3 regions of the Comamonas sp. A23 genome follow, and region 2 is predicted to be linked to each of the others. Evidence: riboswitches for the same ligand, from Rfam matches in the RefSeq annotation. Region 2 holds a riboswitch; each other region holds the start of a gene.

Region 1 (5,129 bases), on a different contig from region 2:
CGCGCCCAGCAGCCCGGCCAGGCGGTACAGCTCTTCGGGGCCGGCCGCAATGCCTGCGGTCTGCAGATAGTCACGCTGAGCGGCCACCACGGGCAGCACGGCATCGAGCCGGTCCACGGCCACCACGGCAATCGTGCGGTACAGCGCGGTCGGTGCCAGGGGCTGCAGACTCTCGCTGTAGGCCACGCTCCAGGGCGCATCCACCGGCCCCAGCAGCTGGTGAGGTTCACCGCCCCACTCCATGTTCTGCTGCCAGCGGGCCAGCGCCGCCCCTTCTTCCAGATCCAGCTCGCGGCGTGCGAATCGTCGCTGCAGATTGGCAAGCTCGGCCGCCAGATAGTCGGCAAAAGCACGCGGCGAAACCGGCGCCCCACGCTGCACATAGAACACATGGGGCGAGTAGCAGCCTTGCTGGTCATAGCGCATCACGTCCCAGGCGGCCAGCCTTGCCATGCCAGGAGCCTTGAGCGTATCCAGCGCCTGCGCACCGATCAGGCCAAAGCCCAGCTTGTGGCCATGGGGCAAGAAGCGTGTCGTCACGGGCAGGCGACGACGCAGCGCATCCAGCGTCTGGTTGCCACCGTAGGCCAGCACCGTATCGGCCTGGTCATAGAGCGTGTCGGCCTCCTCGCCGCCTGCACCGCGCCACCACACCACGGCCAGGCAATCGGCCAGCGGCGGGTGAACCTCGGCCAGCAAGCGTGCAAACCATCCGGCAAACAAGGGCTCGGCACTGGCCAGCTTGCCTATCGCAGGGGCCTTGACCAGCAAGCCGCAGACCAGACTCCACAGCGACAGCGCAGGCACGTTGCCGGCCCAGCTATGCACCAGCAGATCCGGGCCGAAAGCACGTACGGCTCCGCCCTTGGCTGCCGGCTGAAAGCCGTCGAGCACTGCCGGGTTGGGAAAATCCTCGGCCACAAAGCGCTTGAGCTGCGCCGCACGAAAGGTCTTGAAAAATCCTGTCAGCCCCAGCCGCACCATATCGGCGTCATAGCCACTGACCACGGGCAGCCAGGCTTCGGCCTGCTGGCGGTAGATGTCGTTACGGTCCAGCAGGCGGGCCATCGCACGATCGATGGCATCGATGATCTCGGCAACCGGCATGGGGCGCAGATGGATGGCTGCGGCCTTGCGCACACGACAGGCCAGTGTCTGCATCTGCGGCGCCGTCAGCACGGGCACGCTGACTTCCAGCAACTGACCGTCCTGAGACCCGAAGTCCAGCGTGTGCCACTGCACTTCGTCGTCGCCGAGGCCCGGCAGATAGCCAGCCTTGATACGCTGTAGCTTGCGCTGCTCGCTCATGCGCCGGCAGCTTTCACAAACTCTTCAACCGCCAGCGAGCACCCCTTGGCGGCGGCGCCCTCGGCGCGCCCCAGCAGCAAAAAGCCATCTTTTTCCTGCTGGCCGGCCCACAGGCCCACATCCTCGGTCAGGATGGTGGTCACCGCGTTGTAGTTGGCCAGATCGCAATGCACCAGAATGCCGCGCTCACCAGCGGCCACGTCCCTGCCGGTGATCGGCTCGACCAGACGCGAACGGATCCAGTGCGGACCGGACTTGACCGAAGGCAGCACCGCATTGCCATCGTCATAGAACTGGGTGCTCAGCTCCGTCATGCCATACATATTGATGCACAGACTGCGCGGCACGCCCAGCAACTGGGAAAGCTCGGCATAGAACTGCTCGAGCGGCAGCTCGCGCGACTGCCCCTTGTAGCCGCCCGTATCCAGCACGCGGCTGCCTGCAGGCAAGCGGAAGCTGCGGCCCTGCGCACGCAGGGCATCCATCACATGGACCAGGCTGAAGCTCGCGCCCAGCAGGGCAAAGGGCTGGCCGCTACGCTCTGACTCTGCCAACGCAGCGCACAGGGCCGGCATATCCAGCCCTTCCGAGTTCAGATAGTAGCGGCTGCCGGCCGAGCCGAATTCGGAGCGGGCCAGGGCCAGATAGTGGGCCAGCGAGGAATTGGGCATGGCCTGCTCATCGGGAAACAGAATGCCCATGGGCATGCGCTCCAGACCCTGCATGAAACGTCTGGCGAAATAGCGCTTCATGGACAAGTCATAGACATCGAGCTGCGGATGGAAATGACGTCCACGTGCGGCGCGGCCCGTGGTGCCGCTGGTCATGAATACGCGCTCGGCGGGCGATGGTGGCTCGCTGCGCAGCTCCATGGCCTTGAAGGCATCGATGGGCACGGCCGGAACATCGCGCCAGCTCCTGACATTGCGCAGCGTGGCACCGCGTCGCTGGCAAAAGCTGCGAAACGGCGCATTGCATTCGTACTGGTAGGCGAAAAGGCGCAGGGCGAGTTGATTGAACTGGTCGTCGGTGCAGTCATCCATTGCGATGAAAGCAAGCAGATCGGCGACCAGCGAAGCGGCCTTGTCCATGAAATTCCTTCGAGAGCGGGGACATTTTGCTCCGAAGGCTTGCTGACCATGCGAGAACGCACTGCACTGAGGTCAGCTTGCAAGCTCTTCTTCCGCCGGTATGAACCGGGTCAAGTTCGCGGGTGTAGATCTCAGCACTGGCGTGCACCCCGGAGCGCGGCGCCATCTTACCCCAACGGCATCGCTGCAAGGGGCCGGAGCCGCCGCATGAAAGTCGCGTCACTTGTAACCTGGGGTAATGCTCTATCACGGGGAAGAAGGTAATCCGCAGCAGAAATCATTAAAACATTACCACCCAAATACAATCGGAGCAAAATTGCAAGCTGCCCGACACGCACCTTGCCATGGCACCGACAATGACGCAGGCACGGCACTGCCTGAGCGAGTTTCACGCCGTGGCAAGGAACGCTGTCAACAGAGCTTGCAGCCATCCAGGGCACCGAACGTCCACCCCAAGCCCCAGAGATATTCACATGCATTTTTCGCGCCTTTGTCATCTGGCAGGCTGGCCTGTGGCCGCCGCCGGACTGCTGCTGACGGCTCAGTCCGCAACAGCCCAGCAAGCCGCCGCCCAGCCGGACCTGCCCCAGTTGTCCGAAGTCACCGTGCGCAGCACCTTGCAGGAGTCCGCGCTTGAGCAGACCCCGGCCTCCGTCACCGTGCTCGACGGCGAGCGCATGCGCGAGCGCAATCTGCAGGTCAATCTCTCGGAGTCCCTGAGCGCAGCTCCGGGCCTGCAGCTGCAGAACCGCCAGAACTACGCGCAAGACCTGCAGCTGTCGATTCGCGGCTTTGGCGCGCGCTCCACCTTCGGTGTGCGCGGCATACAGATCTATGTGGACGGCATCCCCTCCACCATGCCCGATGGCCAGGGCCAGACCAACAATATCGATATCGCCTCGCTGGAGCGCGTGGAAGTGCTGCGCGGCCCCTACTCCGCGCTCTATGGCAACGCCTCTGGCGGCGTGATCAACGCCTATACCGAACGCGGCGAGGGTGCGCCCTCGGTGGAAAGCAGCTTTGCGCTGGGCAGCGACGGCCAGAAGCGACTGGGCCTCAAGGCCAAGGGCGAAACCAACGGGATTGGCTATGTGCTCAGCGCCAGCCGTTTCCTCACCGACGGCTACCGGGCCCAGAGCGCAGCGGACAAAAACCTGTTCAACGCCCGCATCGATGTCAAGCCAGACGAATACAGCCAGCTGACCCTGGTCGCCAACCATGTGAACATCGATGCCAAGGACCCCGGCGGCATCAAACCCAGTGAATGGACCCTCAATCCAAAGGACGTCAACGCCAATGCGATCAAAATGAACTCGCGCAAAAGCGTGAAGCAGACCCAGGCCGGCCTGACCTATGAGCGCCAGCTGGACGGCGGCCAGGCGCTGCGCCTCATGGCCTATGCCGGTCAGCGCGAAATGATGCAGTTTCAGTCCACACCCAAGGACTCGCAGCCCGGCTACAGAGGCGGGGTGATCGGCCTCAAGCGCGACTATGGTGGCATCGATGCACGCTGGAGCGGCAAGTACGAGCTAGGCAGCGGCAGCCTGAGCCTGATTGCCGGCCTGGCCGCCAATACTGTCAGGGAAGACCGTCAGGGCTACAAGAACTTTGTGGGCAACCAGCTGGGCGTAGTCGGCGCGCTGGTGCGCGACGAACGCAATACCCTCACCAGCATCGACCCCTATCTGCAGGCTTCCTGGGCCTTTGCGCCGCGCTGGAAGCTCGATGCCGGCCTGCGCTGGAGCAATGTGCAGTTCCAGTCGCGCGACCATTTCCTGGCCGACAAGGACGATAGCGGTAGCACCGGATTCCATAAACTCTTGCCGGTTGTTTCGCTGCAGCACGAACTCACTCAGGACACCAATATCTATGCCTCGCTGGGTCGCGGCATGGAAACACCCACCTTCAACGAGATCTCGTACCGCCCCGATCTGGTGGGCGGCCTGAACTTCGGCCTCAAGCCTGCGGTATCGACCAGTGCCGAGCTGGGCATCAAGCAAGGCTTCAATGTGGCCGGCCTGCGCGGCGACTGGTCTGCCGCGCTGTTCCAGACCAGCACCGACGATGAAATCGTGGTGGCCAGCAACGACAACGGCCGCACCTCTTATCAGAATGCCGGCAAGACCCGCCGCCGCGGCATGGAGCTGAGCACCAGCACCTGGCTGATGCCCCAGTTGCGCCTGAACGGCGCGCTGACCTTGCTCGATGCCAGTCTGCGCAGCGGCTATTGCGACAGCAAGGGCCAGGACTGCATTCCCGCCGGCAACCGCATTGCCGGCACGGCCAGACATCTGGGCTACCTGGGGCTGGAATGGCTTCCCGCCACCGACTGGCGTGTGGGTCTGGACTGGCGTCATGTGGGCCGTATTGCCGCTGACGACAAGAACCAGGTCTATGCCCCCAGCTACAACGTGGCCAGCCTGAGCGTGGGCTACACCCGGCGCCTGGGCGCCTGGAAGCTCAGTGCTTTTGCCCGCATCGACAATCTGGCGGACAAGAACTATGTGGGCTCGGTCATCGTCAACGAAGGCAATGGACGTTATTACGAGCCGGCCCCGGGACGTCAATGGATGACAGGTGCCAGCCTCAGCTACCAGTTCTAGCTAGGTCATCCGAGTTGCCGGACAGCAAAAAGCGGGCCCAGAGCCCGCTTTTTTATATCCGGACGGCTCAAAAGCGATTTCTTCAGAAAAATTTTGGTGCCTGCAAACTGCCTGTTTGAGCCCGAAA
Region 2 (5,129 bases):
TGCAGCATATGAACCACGGCCTTCTGCCCGCGCTGGCGTGCATGGGCCAGGGCCGTCACCCCATCCTTGTCGGGCAGGTTCAGATCGGCCTTGGCATCGATCAGGGCCTGGATGATGGCCTGATGGCGCGGCCCGCCGTCGCTGAGCACCACGGCTTCCATCAGGCAGGTCCAGCCCAGCCGGTTGACATGGTTCGCATCCACGCCAGCCGTGATCAACGCCTGGGCTGTTTCCAGATGGCCGCGCTCGCAGGCCGGAATCAGGGCCGTGCCGCCATAGCGGTTGGTGCTCTTGAGATCGGCGCCATAGGAAATCGTCATGCGCACAATCTCCAGCCGGCCCTGCGCGCCGGCCAGTAGATAGGCGCTATCCTGCATCTGGTTCTGGATATTGGGGCTGGCACCGTGCATCAGCAGCGATCGCGCCACCTCGATATGGTTGGCCGCCGTGGCCAGCAGCAACGGGGTATTGCCCCGGGCGTCCTGCACGTCGACAGGCGCGTTGCCGGCCAGCAGATTGCGCACCGCCACGACATCGCCCTGCGCGGCAGCGGCCAGCAATTGCTGGCCCGGCATCTGCGGGTCCCCGGCTTTTGGCGCCGCAGCGGCGGCAGGTGTTACAGCCGGAGCATTCGCCGACGCCCTACTCTGGCAGGCCGTGAGCAGGGTCGCGGCGGCCAGAGCCGTCATCGCAAGCGTCAATCGGGTGGTCAACGAGGCGCTCCCAGGGGCGCGAACTGGCTGGTTCATGGCATTCCTTTATGACTGTCGGGTGTTCAGCCCCTGTCAGCTTTCTACAGGAACTATAGCTAGCCACGCAAGTCCGATGAGGGTTACAGCCTGTTTTTAATCGTTCGAAGGAGAATCTGCCCCGTGCCTTGCAACCGCTGGATCCGCACCGCCGCCACTTCAAGCCTGATCGCGCTGGGTGCGCTCACCGCCGGCCTGCTGCCGGCCCTCGCACAAGCCCAGGAATTTGTCAGCATCAAGGGCACGACCGTGAATGTGCGCGAGCAGCCCAACACCCGCTCCGCAACCCTCTGGGAACTGAGCAAGGGCTATCCGCTGCAAGTCACCCAGCGCAAGGGGCAGTGGCTGCGCGTCAAGGACCATGAGTCCACGCTGGGCTGGGTCCACGCCCCGCTGACCAGCAAGAGCCCGCATATGGTGGTGACGGCGCGCACGGCCAATCTGCGCTCCGGCCCCGGCCAGAAGCACAAGCGCGTGGGCAAGCTGGAGCAGCATGAGGTGCTGCAGACTCTGAAAAAGCAAGGCAGCTGGGCCCAGGTCCAGCGCAGCAACGGCCAGAGCGGCTGGGTGGCCAAGAATCTGGTCTGGGGCTGGTAAGCCCTGCAACACGAACACCCAAAGCAAAGGCCTGCAGCAGCAGGCCTTTTTTGCGGGTGCCGGCAATCAGCCTTCGACGATCAGCTGCGCGCGCGGCGCATAGCCGTGATTGAGGGGGCCGTGACCCTGGCCGGTATAGACCTCGGCGCCCGCCTCGATGGCGCCCAGAATATAGCTGCGCGCCTCGGTCACCGCGGCCTCCAGCGCCAGCCCCTGGGCCAGGAAGGAGGCAATCGCCGACGACAGCGTGCAGCCCGTGCCATGGCCGTTATGGGTGACGATGCGCTGCGATTGCAGACGCAGATAGTCGCCGGCCTGCCGGCCTTGCCGGCCCAGCACATCCATGACCAAGTCGCCGCTCAGATGCCCGCCCTTGAGCAGCACTGCAGGCGCGCCCATGGCCAGCAGATCGGCCACGGCCGCATCCAGCGCTGCAATGCCGTCGATGTTGCGACCCAGCAGCAAAGCTGCTTCATCCAGATTGGGTGTAATCACCGTCGCCAGCGGGAACAGCTCCTGGACCAGCGCCTGTGCTGTCTCGGGAACTATCAGGCGATCGCCGCTGGTGGCCACCATCACGGGGTCCAGCACCACGTTCCTGATCCCGTGGCGACGGATCGCATCCGCCACCACGCTCACCACATCGGGGGTTGCCAGCATGCCGATCTTGACGGCATCGACGCCTATGTCCTGCACAACGGCATCGATCTGGCCGCGCACGGTATCGAGCGGAATGCCGTGAATACCCGTCACGCCCAGCGTGTTCTGCACGGTGATGGCCGTGATCGCCGTCATGCCGTAGCAACCCAGTGCCGCACAGGTCTTGAGGTCGGCCTGGATGCCGGCACCACCGCCGCTGTCCGAGCCGGCAATGGAGAGCACGCGTGCGTAGCGCTTTTTTGCGGCGCCGGAAATGGAGGAAGAAGCAATCACTGTCATGGCAAAAATTATCGCCCATGCGCATGGTCAATGCGTGCTGTTTGCGGTTGTGCTGTAATGTCCAACGGACGAAACAGGGGTGTCCCGCAGGCAAGCAGCCTGTGCGGACTGAGAAACACCCTGGGGCTGCGCCAGCCACGGGCTGCGCACCAGAGCACCATCCGTGCCCTGTGCCCCCTGCACCCGATCCAGGTCATGCTGGCGTGGGGAGTTTCACAAGCCGCAAGGCATGCCGCGTTTTGTCCTGCACATGGCCCTGTTCCTGTGTCCGGATGGAAAACGATTTGCACATGTCATTGCTACAAGCTTCTTCAAAGATCGCAATTCTCGGCGGCGGCCTCATGGGCCGTCTGCTGGCTCTGGCCCTGGCCCAGCGCGGTCACGCCATCGACCTCTATGACACCCATGGCCCGCAAGGCGATGGTGCTGCGGCGCGCGTGGCGGCTGCCATGCTGGCGCCGCTGGCCGAGTCGGCCATTACCGAGCCCGGCGTGGTGCGCATGGGCCAGCATGGGCTCAAGCGCTGGCCCGAGCTCATAGCTCAGCTCGAGCAGCATGTGTTTCTGCAGCAAAACGGCACGCTGATTCTCTGGCACCGCCAGGATCAGGGCGATGCGGCGCGCTTTTTCGGTCTGCTGGAGAAAAACCGGCGCATCAACCCCAGCCTGCCGGCCATGCAGGAGAAGACCGGCGCGGCGCTGCAGGACTGCGAGCCCGCGCTGCAGGGACGCTTCAACCAGGCCGTCTATCTGCCCGGCGAAGGCCAGCTCGACAACCGTCAGCTGCTGACAGCGCTGGTCGACAAGCTCAGCGCCCTGGGCGTGCAGCTGCACTGGGACAGCCCGCGCGAGGTCGGCGACTTCCGTCCCGGCGAGGCCGGCCAGCCCGACTTCGTGTTCGACTGCCGGGGCCTGGGTGCCCGCAGCCAATGGAAGCAGCTGCGCGGCATTCGCGGCGAGGTGGTGCGCATCCATGCGCCCGAAGTCACGCTGCAGCGCCCCACACGCCTGATCCATCCACGCTACCCCATCTATATCGCGCCCAAGGAAGACCATCTGTTCGTGATTGGCGCGACCGAGATCGAATCCGACGATATGTCGCCGGCCAGCGTGCGCTCCACGCTGGAGCTGCTGAGCGCGGCCTATACCGTGCACTCGGGCTTTGCCGAAGGCCGGATTGTGGAGATCGCCACCCAGTGCCGCCCCACCCTGCCCGATAATCTGCCCGCCGTGCGCCTGCTGACGCCGCGCGTCATGGAAGTCAACGGCCTCTACCGCCACGGCTTCATGATCTCGCCCGCCATGCTCGACGTGGTGCTGGAGCTGGTGGACCGCAACGACTCGCCGCTGGCGCGCGAGTTCGATGTCGCCGTGCATCGCGGCTGAGCCGCGAGCCCGAACTTTGGCGCACAGCACTTGCACCTCCTGCGCACGCAAGCGCCGCCGTGCAGAGGTTTAACTTAGCACCCGCTTTATTTTCTGTTTCATGCCATGAAGATCACCCTCAACCAGCAAGCCACCGAGCTGCAAGCCCATGCCACCGTGGCCGATGCGCTGGCGCAGATGCAGGCCAAGCCCCCGTTTGCCGTGGCGGTCAACACGGTGTTTGTGCCCAAGACGCAGTACGCCGACCATGCGCTCAACGAGGGCGACAGGATGGAAGTCATCTCTCCAGTGACAGGCGGCTAGGAATGACCTTCCTGAGTCGCTTCGCGCCTTCCCCCTGGGGGCGACACCCTCGCGGCGAGGCGGCTCTTGCTCGGTGTCACTGACTGGGCACATGTCTGTTTGAGGCTCACTGGGCTTCACACGCATTGCGGTACAAAGACAAGAGATATAGATAAATCATGAATACAAAAACCACCGACGACACCCTGGTTCTCTACGGCCAACGTTTTGAAAGCCGCTTGCTGCTGGGCACCTCGCGCTATCCCTCGCCCGCCATTCTCGAAGCGGCTGTGGAGCGTTCCAGGCCCGCCATGGTCACGGCCTCGTTGCGCCGCCAGGGCAGCAATGCGGCCGAGACCGGCGCCAGCTTCTGGGAACTGCTGCGCAAGCTCAACGTGCCCGTGCTGCCCAACACGGCAGGCTGCATGACCATCCAGGAAGCCGTGACCACGGCCCAGATGGCGCGTGAAGTTTTCGACACACCCTGGATCAAGCTGGAGCTGATCGGCGACGACTACACGCTGCAGCCCGACACGCTCAACTTGGTGGAGGCTGCCTCCATCCTCATCAAGGACGGTTTCCAGGTCCTGCCCTACACCACCTACGACCTGGTGCTGTGCCAAAAACTGGTCGACGTGGGTTGCCAGGCCGTCATGCCCTGGGCTGCGCCCATAGGCACCGGCCGCGGCCCCATCAACCCCTATGCCATGCAGATGCTGCGCGAGCGCCTGAAGGTGCCGCTGATCGTCGATGCCGGCCTGGGCCGTCCCTCCCATGCCTGCACCGTGATGGAATGGGGTTATGACGCCGTGCTGCTGAACACCGCCGTGGCCCTGTCCGAAGACCCCGTAGCCATGGCCGGCGCATTCTCCGATGCCGTCAATGCCGGTCACGCCGCCTGGCGCGCTGGCGCCATGGCCGAACAGAACGCCGCCCAGCCCAGCACGCCCGTGCTGGGCACCCCTTTCTGGCATCAGGAATAAAGGCCGGCCCATGGACTCCGCAGAAATCAAGGCCCTGGCGCAAGCCATCGTCCACCAGCACTGTGCCCATTTTGGCGCCCAGTTGCACCACGATGCCAACTCGGTCGAGCTGACGCCCCAGCCCGTGCCGCCCGCGCTGCGCCAGGAGCCCGCCTATCTGGCTGCGCTGGAAGCCTGCAGCGAGCTGGGCTTTA
Region 3 (5,129 bases), on a different contig from region 2:
CCAGAGCACCACCCTTGCCGTCCACATCTGCATAGAGGCCCGACATATCGGTGATGAAGCCGATGCGAATCTTGTCCTGCGCCTGAGCGCCTGCAGCGGTCAGCAGGCATCCCAGTGCCAGCGTCAATGTTCTTGGGGAAAAAACGGTAGCGGAGCAAACAGAGCGAGGCTTCATCAGAGTCATCTCCTGAGGTGGTGAGTACCCGGTCACTGCGACGGGCAGCCAGCATGGTCGCAGTTGGAGCAGGGCGCGCCATCAGGGCAAGCACCGGGGCGGCTGCGACAAGGTATCCACGGCGACTCGGGAAAATGCCGCAAGCTCCTACACTGCACACCAGTGATTTAGGAAAGTAGAAGAGATGGATATTCGTCAAGCATTGCAGCAGCGTCGTTCGGTGCGCGCTTTTCTGCCGCAGGCCGTGGCTGCTGCCACGGTGCGGGACTTGCTGGAGACCGCAGCGCAGGCGCCGTCCGGCGGCAATATGCAGCCCTGGCGTGTGACCGCAGTGGGCGGACAGGCGCTCAAGGATCTGTGCGCCAGGGCCAGGGAGACCGAGGCCGTGCAGCGCCCCGGCCTGTCCTATCCACCCGGTTTGTGGGAGCCCTACCGCAGTCGCCGCTTTGAAAACGGCGAAGATCTGTATCGCTCACTCAATATCGGTCGCGAGGACAAGGCAGCACGTCTGGCCCAGCTGGCCAAGAACGGCCAGATGTTCGGTGCGCCCGTGGGTATTTTCGTGGCCGTGGAGGAGCGCATGGGCTATGCGCAATGGGTGGATCTGGGCATCTATCTGCAGTCCTTCATGCTGCTGGCGGTGGAGAAAGGTCTGGCCACCTGTGCCCAGGGCTTCTGGCGCATGTACAACGACATGCTGATCGAACAGCTGGCATTGCCGGATGGCTACCAGATTGCCTTTGGCATTGCCCTGGGCTACGAGGATGTCAGCGCGCCCATCAACCAGTGGCGCGCAAGCCGTGCTGCCAGCAATGAATGGCTGGCGCTGCAGGGGCTGGATTGAACGGCGGATTAGACGCTTGAGGGTCAGGATAGTTAAACAGCTTCAAGAGTGCGCAAATTGTGGCAAAACCAGCCTATACTGCGTGCAGCTCCGGGGTGTGCGAAAGCGCTGAGATGCCAGTCACTGTGAAAACAGTGCAGGCGAACCCGACGAACTTGATCCGGTTCATACCGGCGGAAGAAGAGCGGGACCCTGACGCAGGGCCGATGGATTGACAGGGCAACTGGCACGAGTGCCAGCCCTGAAAGTCATAGGCACAGCAAACCCCAGGCGCCTCGCGCACTGGGGTTTTGTCTTTTCTGGACAGCCGGTGCGTGAAGAACCAGGCCGAAATTGCAGAATTTCGGCGGCACAGGCCGGATACCCATAGCGGGCCGGGCCAGTGCAGGGCAAGATCAGAGCAGGGCCGCACTCCACGGAGCGTTTGATGCACTTCAACCGCTTTGAGGAGACTGCGATGAACGCCCCTGATTCCATTTTTACGCCTGCTGCAGGTCATGCCCCCGATGCCGCCCGTTTTGCCGAGCTGCTGGCTCAGTCGCGCCAGCCGTTTCCCGCATCGACCAAGAGCTATCTGAGTGGCGCGCTGCATCCGCAGCTGCGTGTGCCGGTGCGCGATATTGCGCTCACCAATGGAGAGCAGGTCAGCGTCTACGACACCTCGGGCCCCTATACCGATCCCGCCGTACAGATCGACGTGCGCCAGGGCTTGCCCAGCGTGCGAGGTGCCTGGATCGAAGCGCGCGGCGACAGCGAATACTACGTGGGTCGCCTGCGTGTGGCGCTGGACGACGGCGGCAAGCGCGGCGAGGAAGATGCGCGCGTGGCCCAGCTGCGCGCCGAGGCGGCCGCGCTGCAGCGCCAGCCGCGCCGTGCCAAATCTGGGCAGAACGTGACCCAGATGCACTATGCCAAGCGCGGCATCATCACGCCCGAAATGGAGTATGTGGCCCTGCGTGAAAACGGTCGCCGTGAATGGATGGCGCAGTACCAGCAGGACGCGGCGCGCGAGCTGCGCCTGGCCGGCAACAGCCTGGGCGCGGCGATCCCGAAGATCATCACACCCGAATTCGTGCGCGACGAAGTGGCGCGCGGCCGCGCCATCATTCCGGCCAATATCAACCACCCTGAAATCGAGCCCATGGCCATCGGCCGCAATTTCAAGGTCAAGATCAACGCCAACATCGGCAATTCGGCCGTGACTTCCAGCATCGAGGAAGAGGTGGAAAAGCTGGTCTGGGCCATTCGCTGGGGCGCGGACAATGTCATGGACCTGTCCACCGGCAAGAACATCCACACCACGCGCGACTGGATTGTGCGCAACTCGCCCGTGCCCATCGGCACCGTGCCCATCTATCAGGCGCTGGAAAAGGTCGGCGGCATTGCCGAGGATCTGACCTGGGAGATCTTTCGCGACACGCTGGTCGAGCAGGCCGAGCAGGGCGTGGACTACTTCACCATCCACGCCGGCGTGCGCCTGGCCTACATCCACCTCACGGCCCAGCGCCGCACCGGCATCGTCTCGCGCGGCGGCTCCATCATGGCCAAGTGGTGCATGGCTCATCACCGCGAGAGCTTCCTCTACGAACATTTCGAGGACATCTGCGACATCATGAAGCAGTATGACGTGAGCTTCTCGCTGGGCGATGGCCTGCGTCCCGGCTGCGCGTCGGATGCCAACGACGATGCCCAGTTTGCCGAGCTGGCCACGCTGGGCGAGCTGACGCAGATCGCCTGGAAGCACGATGTGCAGACCATGATCGAAGGCCCTGGCCATGTGCCCATGCACATGATCCAGCAGAACATGACCGAGCAGCTCAAGCACTGCCACGAGGCGCCGTTCTACACCCTGGGCCCGCTGACCATAGACATCGCCCCCGGCTACGACCATATCGCTTCGGCCATCGGCGCGGCCATGATCGGCTGGTTCGGCACGGCCATGCTGTGCTATGTCACGCCCAAGGAGCATCTGGGTCTGCCCGACCGCGACGACGTCAAGCAGGGCATCATCGCCTACAAGATTGCGGCCCATGCGGCCGATGTCGCCAAGGGCCATCCGGGCGCGCGTTCGCGTGACGATGCGCTCTCCCAGGCGCGCTTCGACTTCCGTTGGCAGGACCAGTTCAATCTGGGACTGGATCCCGATACGGCCCAGGCCTACCACGACGAAACCCTGCCCAAGGACAGCGCCAAGGTGGCTCACTTCTGCTCCATGTGCGGACCCAAGTTCTGCTCCATGAAGATCACCCAGGAAGTGCGCGACTTTGCCAAGCAGCAAGGCGTGAGCGCCGAGAACAGCATTGCCGTGGGCATGCAGGCCAAGGCGGCGGAGTTCAATCAGGCGGGCGGCGATTTCTACATTCCCATCGTCAATGCCTCGACCGACACCACGGCACGTTGACCTGAACTGAAGCCGGGCTGCGGCACTTGTGCATCAAGCGCTTTTGCCCGTCGCCATGAAAAAGGCAGGCCGCAGGGCCTGCTTTTTTGCCGAGTGATGCCGCAGGGGCTGCGGCGTTCGGCTTGGAAAGGGGCGCTGGGGATGCCGCCCGTCAGGTCCATCTCGATAAGGCGCAAATATCGCGATGTAAGTTTGTTGCGGATTGACGCTTGGAGCTGTCGGAACTGCTGCCATGAAAAAACGGACAGCTGCCGCGGCTTGCTGTCCGTTGTGCCGATGCGGGGCGTATGCCTCGCGGGTTCACGTCACCGCCAGTACTGGCATTTGCTTTCCGCCTTGGTGGTCCAGATCTGCTCGGCAGGCAGCTTCTTGATGATCTTGTAATAGTCCCAGGTGCCCTTGGATTCGGCCGGCGACTTGACCTGCATCAGGTACATATCGTGCACATAGCGGCCGTCTTCGCGGATATAGCCCTGGCCGAAGAAGTCGTCGATCTTGGTGCTTTTCAAGGTGGCCATGACCTTGTCGGCATCGAGCGTGCCGGCTTTTTCCACGGCCTTGAGGTAGTTCATGGTGGCCGAGTAGTCGGCAGCCTGGATCTCGCTGGGGCGGCGCTGGGTCTTGGCCATGAAGGCGTCGGCAAACTTGCGCGAGCCGTCGTTCATGTCCCAGTACCAGGGGGCGGTGAACTGCATGCCTTCGGTGTTCTTAAGTCCCAGGCTGTGGATGTCGCTGAAGAAGACCAGCAGGCCGGCCAGCTTCATGTTCTTGGTGACGCCGAACTCCTTGGCCGCCTTGATGGAGTTGATGGTGTCTCCGCCGGCATTGGCCAGGCCCAGGATCTGCGCCTTGCTGTTCTGGGCCTGCAGCATGAAGCTAGAGAAGTCGCTGGCGTTGAGCGGCGTCTTGACCGAGCCCAGCACCTTGCCGCCACGCGCTTCGATGATCTTGCTGGTGTCGGCTTCCAGTGCATGGCCGAAGGCATAGTCGGCCGTCACGAAGAACCAGCTCTTGCCGCCCGTGTCCACCACGGCACCGCCCGTGCCCTTGGCCAGGGCCACGGTATCGAAGGCGTAGTGCACGGTATAGGGGCTGCATTGCTCGTTGGTCAGAGCCGAGCTGCCCGCGCCATTGTCGATGAAGACGCGCTTTTTCTCCTGGGCGACCTTGGCCATGGCCAGGGCCGTGGCGGAGTTGGTGCCGCCGAACACCAGGCTGATGCCTTGCGTGTCTATCCACTCGCGGGCCTTGCTGGCCGCGATATCTGCCTTGTTCTGGTGGTCGGCTGTCAGCAGCTCGATGGGCTTGCCCAGTACCTTGCCGCCAAAGTCGTCAATCGCCATCTGTATGGCAACGGCACCGTTTTTGCCTTCCACATCGGCATAGAGGCTGGACATGTCGGTGATGAAGCCGATCTTGACTTTTTCCTGTGCCATGGCGGGAGCCGCGAAGGCCGCCGTCAGGGCGAGAGCCAGCAGGGAAGCAGTGGGCGCAGACTGGGACAAGCGATGCATGGAGTCTCCTGAAAATTATGAGAAATGTGGAGAGAGCGTGCAGCGTCCGGTTGGCGGGTGGCCGCCGTCGCTGCATCGCAGCAAACATGCTAGGGGTGGCTATTGCGTCTGGCATCGGGGCAAGCACTTGCGGGAAATCCCAAGGGATACACCATCTTTGATAGCTGCTAGCGCTTTTTGTTCATAGGTTTCAGA

The links. Region 2 has a riboswitch for thiamine pyrophosphate ahead of EIC84_RS15705 (FAD-dependent oxidoreductase). Riboswitches for the same ligand answer to the same signal wherever they lie in the genome.
Region 1: linked by a shared signal. The riboswitch ahead of EIC84_RS02790 (long-chain-fatty-acid--CoA ligase) and the one ahead of EIC84_RS15705 (FAD-dependent oxidoreductase) in region 2 are both predicted to bind thiamine pyrophosphate.
Region 3: linked by a shared signal. The riboswitch ahead of thiC (phosphomethylpyrimidine synthase ThiC) and the one ahead of EIC84_RS15705 (FAD-dependent oxidoreductase) in region 2 are both predicted to bind thiamine pyrophosphate.

Annotation. Positions count from the first base shown of each region.
Region 1 is NZ_RSDT01000001.1:589,360-594,488, reverse strand. It holds gene EIC84_RS02795 (acyl-CoA reductase) at 1-1,308, opposite strand, end outside; gene EIC84_RS02790 (long-chain-fatty-acid--CoA ligase) at 1,305-2,399, opposite strand; TPP riboswitch at 2,470-2,561, opposite strand; gene EIC84_RS02785 (TonB-dependent receptor) at 2,873-5,002, shown strand.
Region 2 is NZ_RSDT01000006.1:256,708-261,836, forward strand. It holds gene EIC84_RS15690 (ankyrin repeat domain-containing protein) at 1-749, opposite strand, end outside; gene EIC84_RS15695 (SH3 domain-containing protein) at 873-1,346, shown strand; gene thiD (bifunctional hydroxymethylpyrimidine kinase/phosphomethylpyrimidine kinase) at 1,413-2,285, opposite strand; TPP riboswitch at 2,351-2,512, shown strand; gene EIC84_RS15705 (FAD-dependent oxidoreductase) at 2,576-3,670, shown strand; gene thiS (sulfur carrier protein ThiS) at 3,776-3,973, shown strand; gene EIC84_RS15715 (thiazole synthase) at 4,132-4,935, shown strand; gene thiE (thiamine phosphate synthase) at 4,946-5,129, shown strand, end outside.
Region 3 is NZ_RSDT01000007.1:42,185-47,313, reverse strand. It holds gene EIC84_RS16200 (ABC transporter substrate-binding protein) at 1-175, opposite strand, end outside; gene EIC84_RS16195 (nitroreductase) at 360-1,019, shown strand; TPP riboswitch at 1,101-1,218, shown strand; gene thiC (phosphomethylpyrimidine synthase ThiC) at 1,477-3,420, shown strand; gene EIC84_RS16185 (ABC transporter substrate-binding protein) at 3,726-4,934, opposite strand.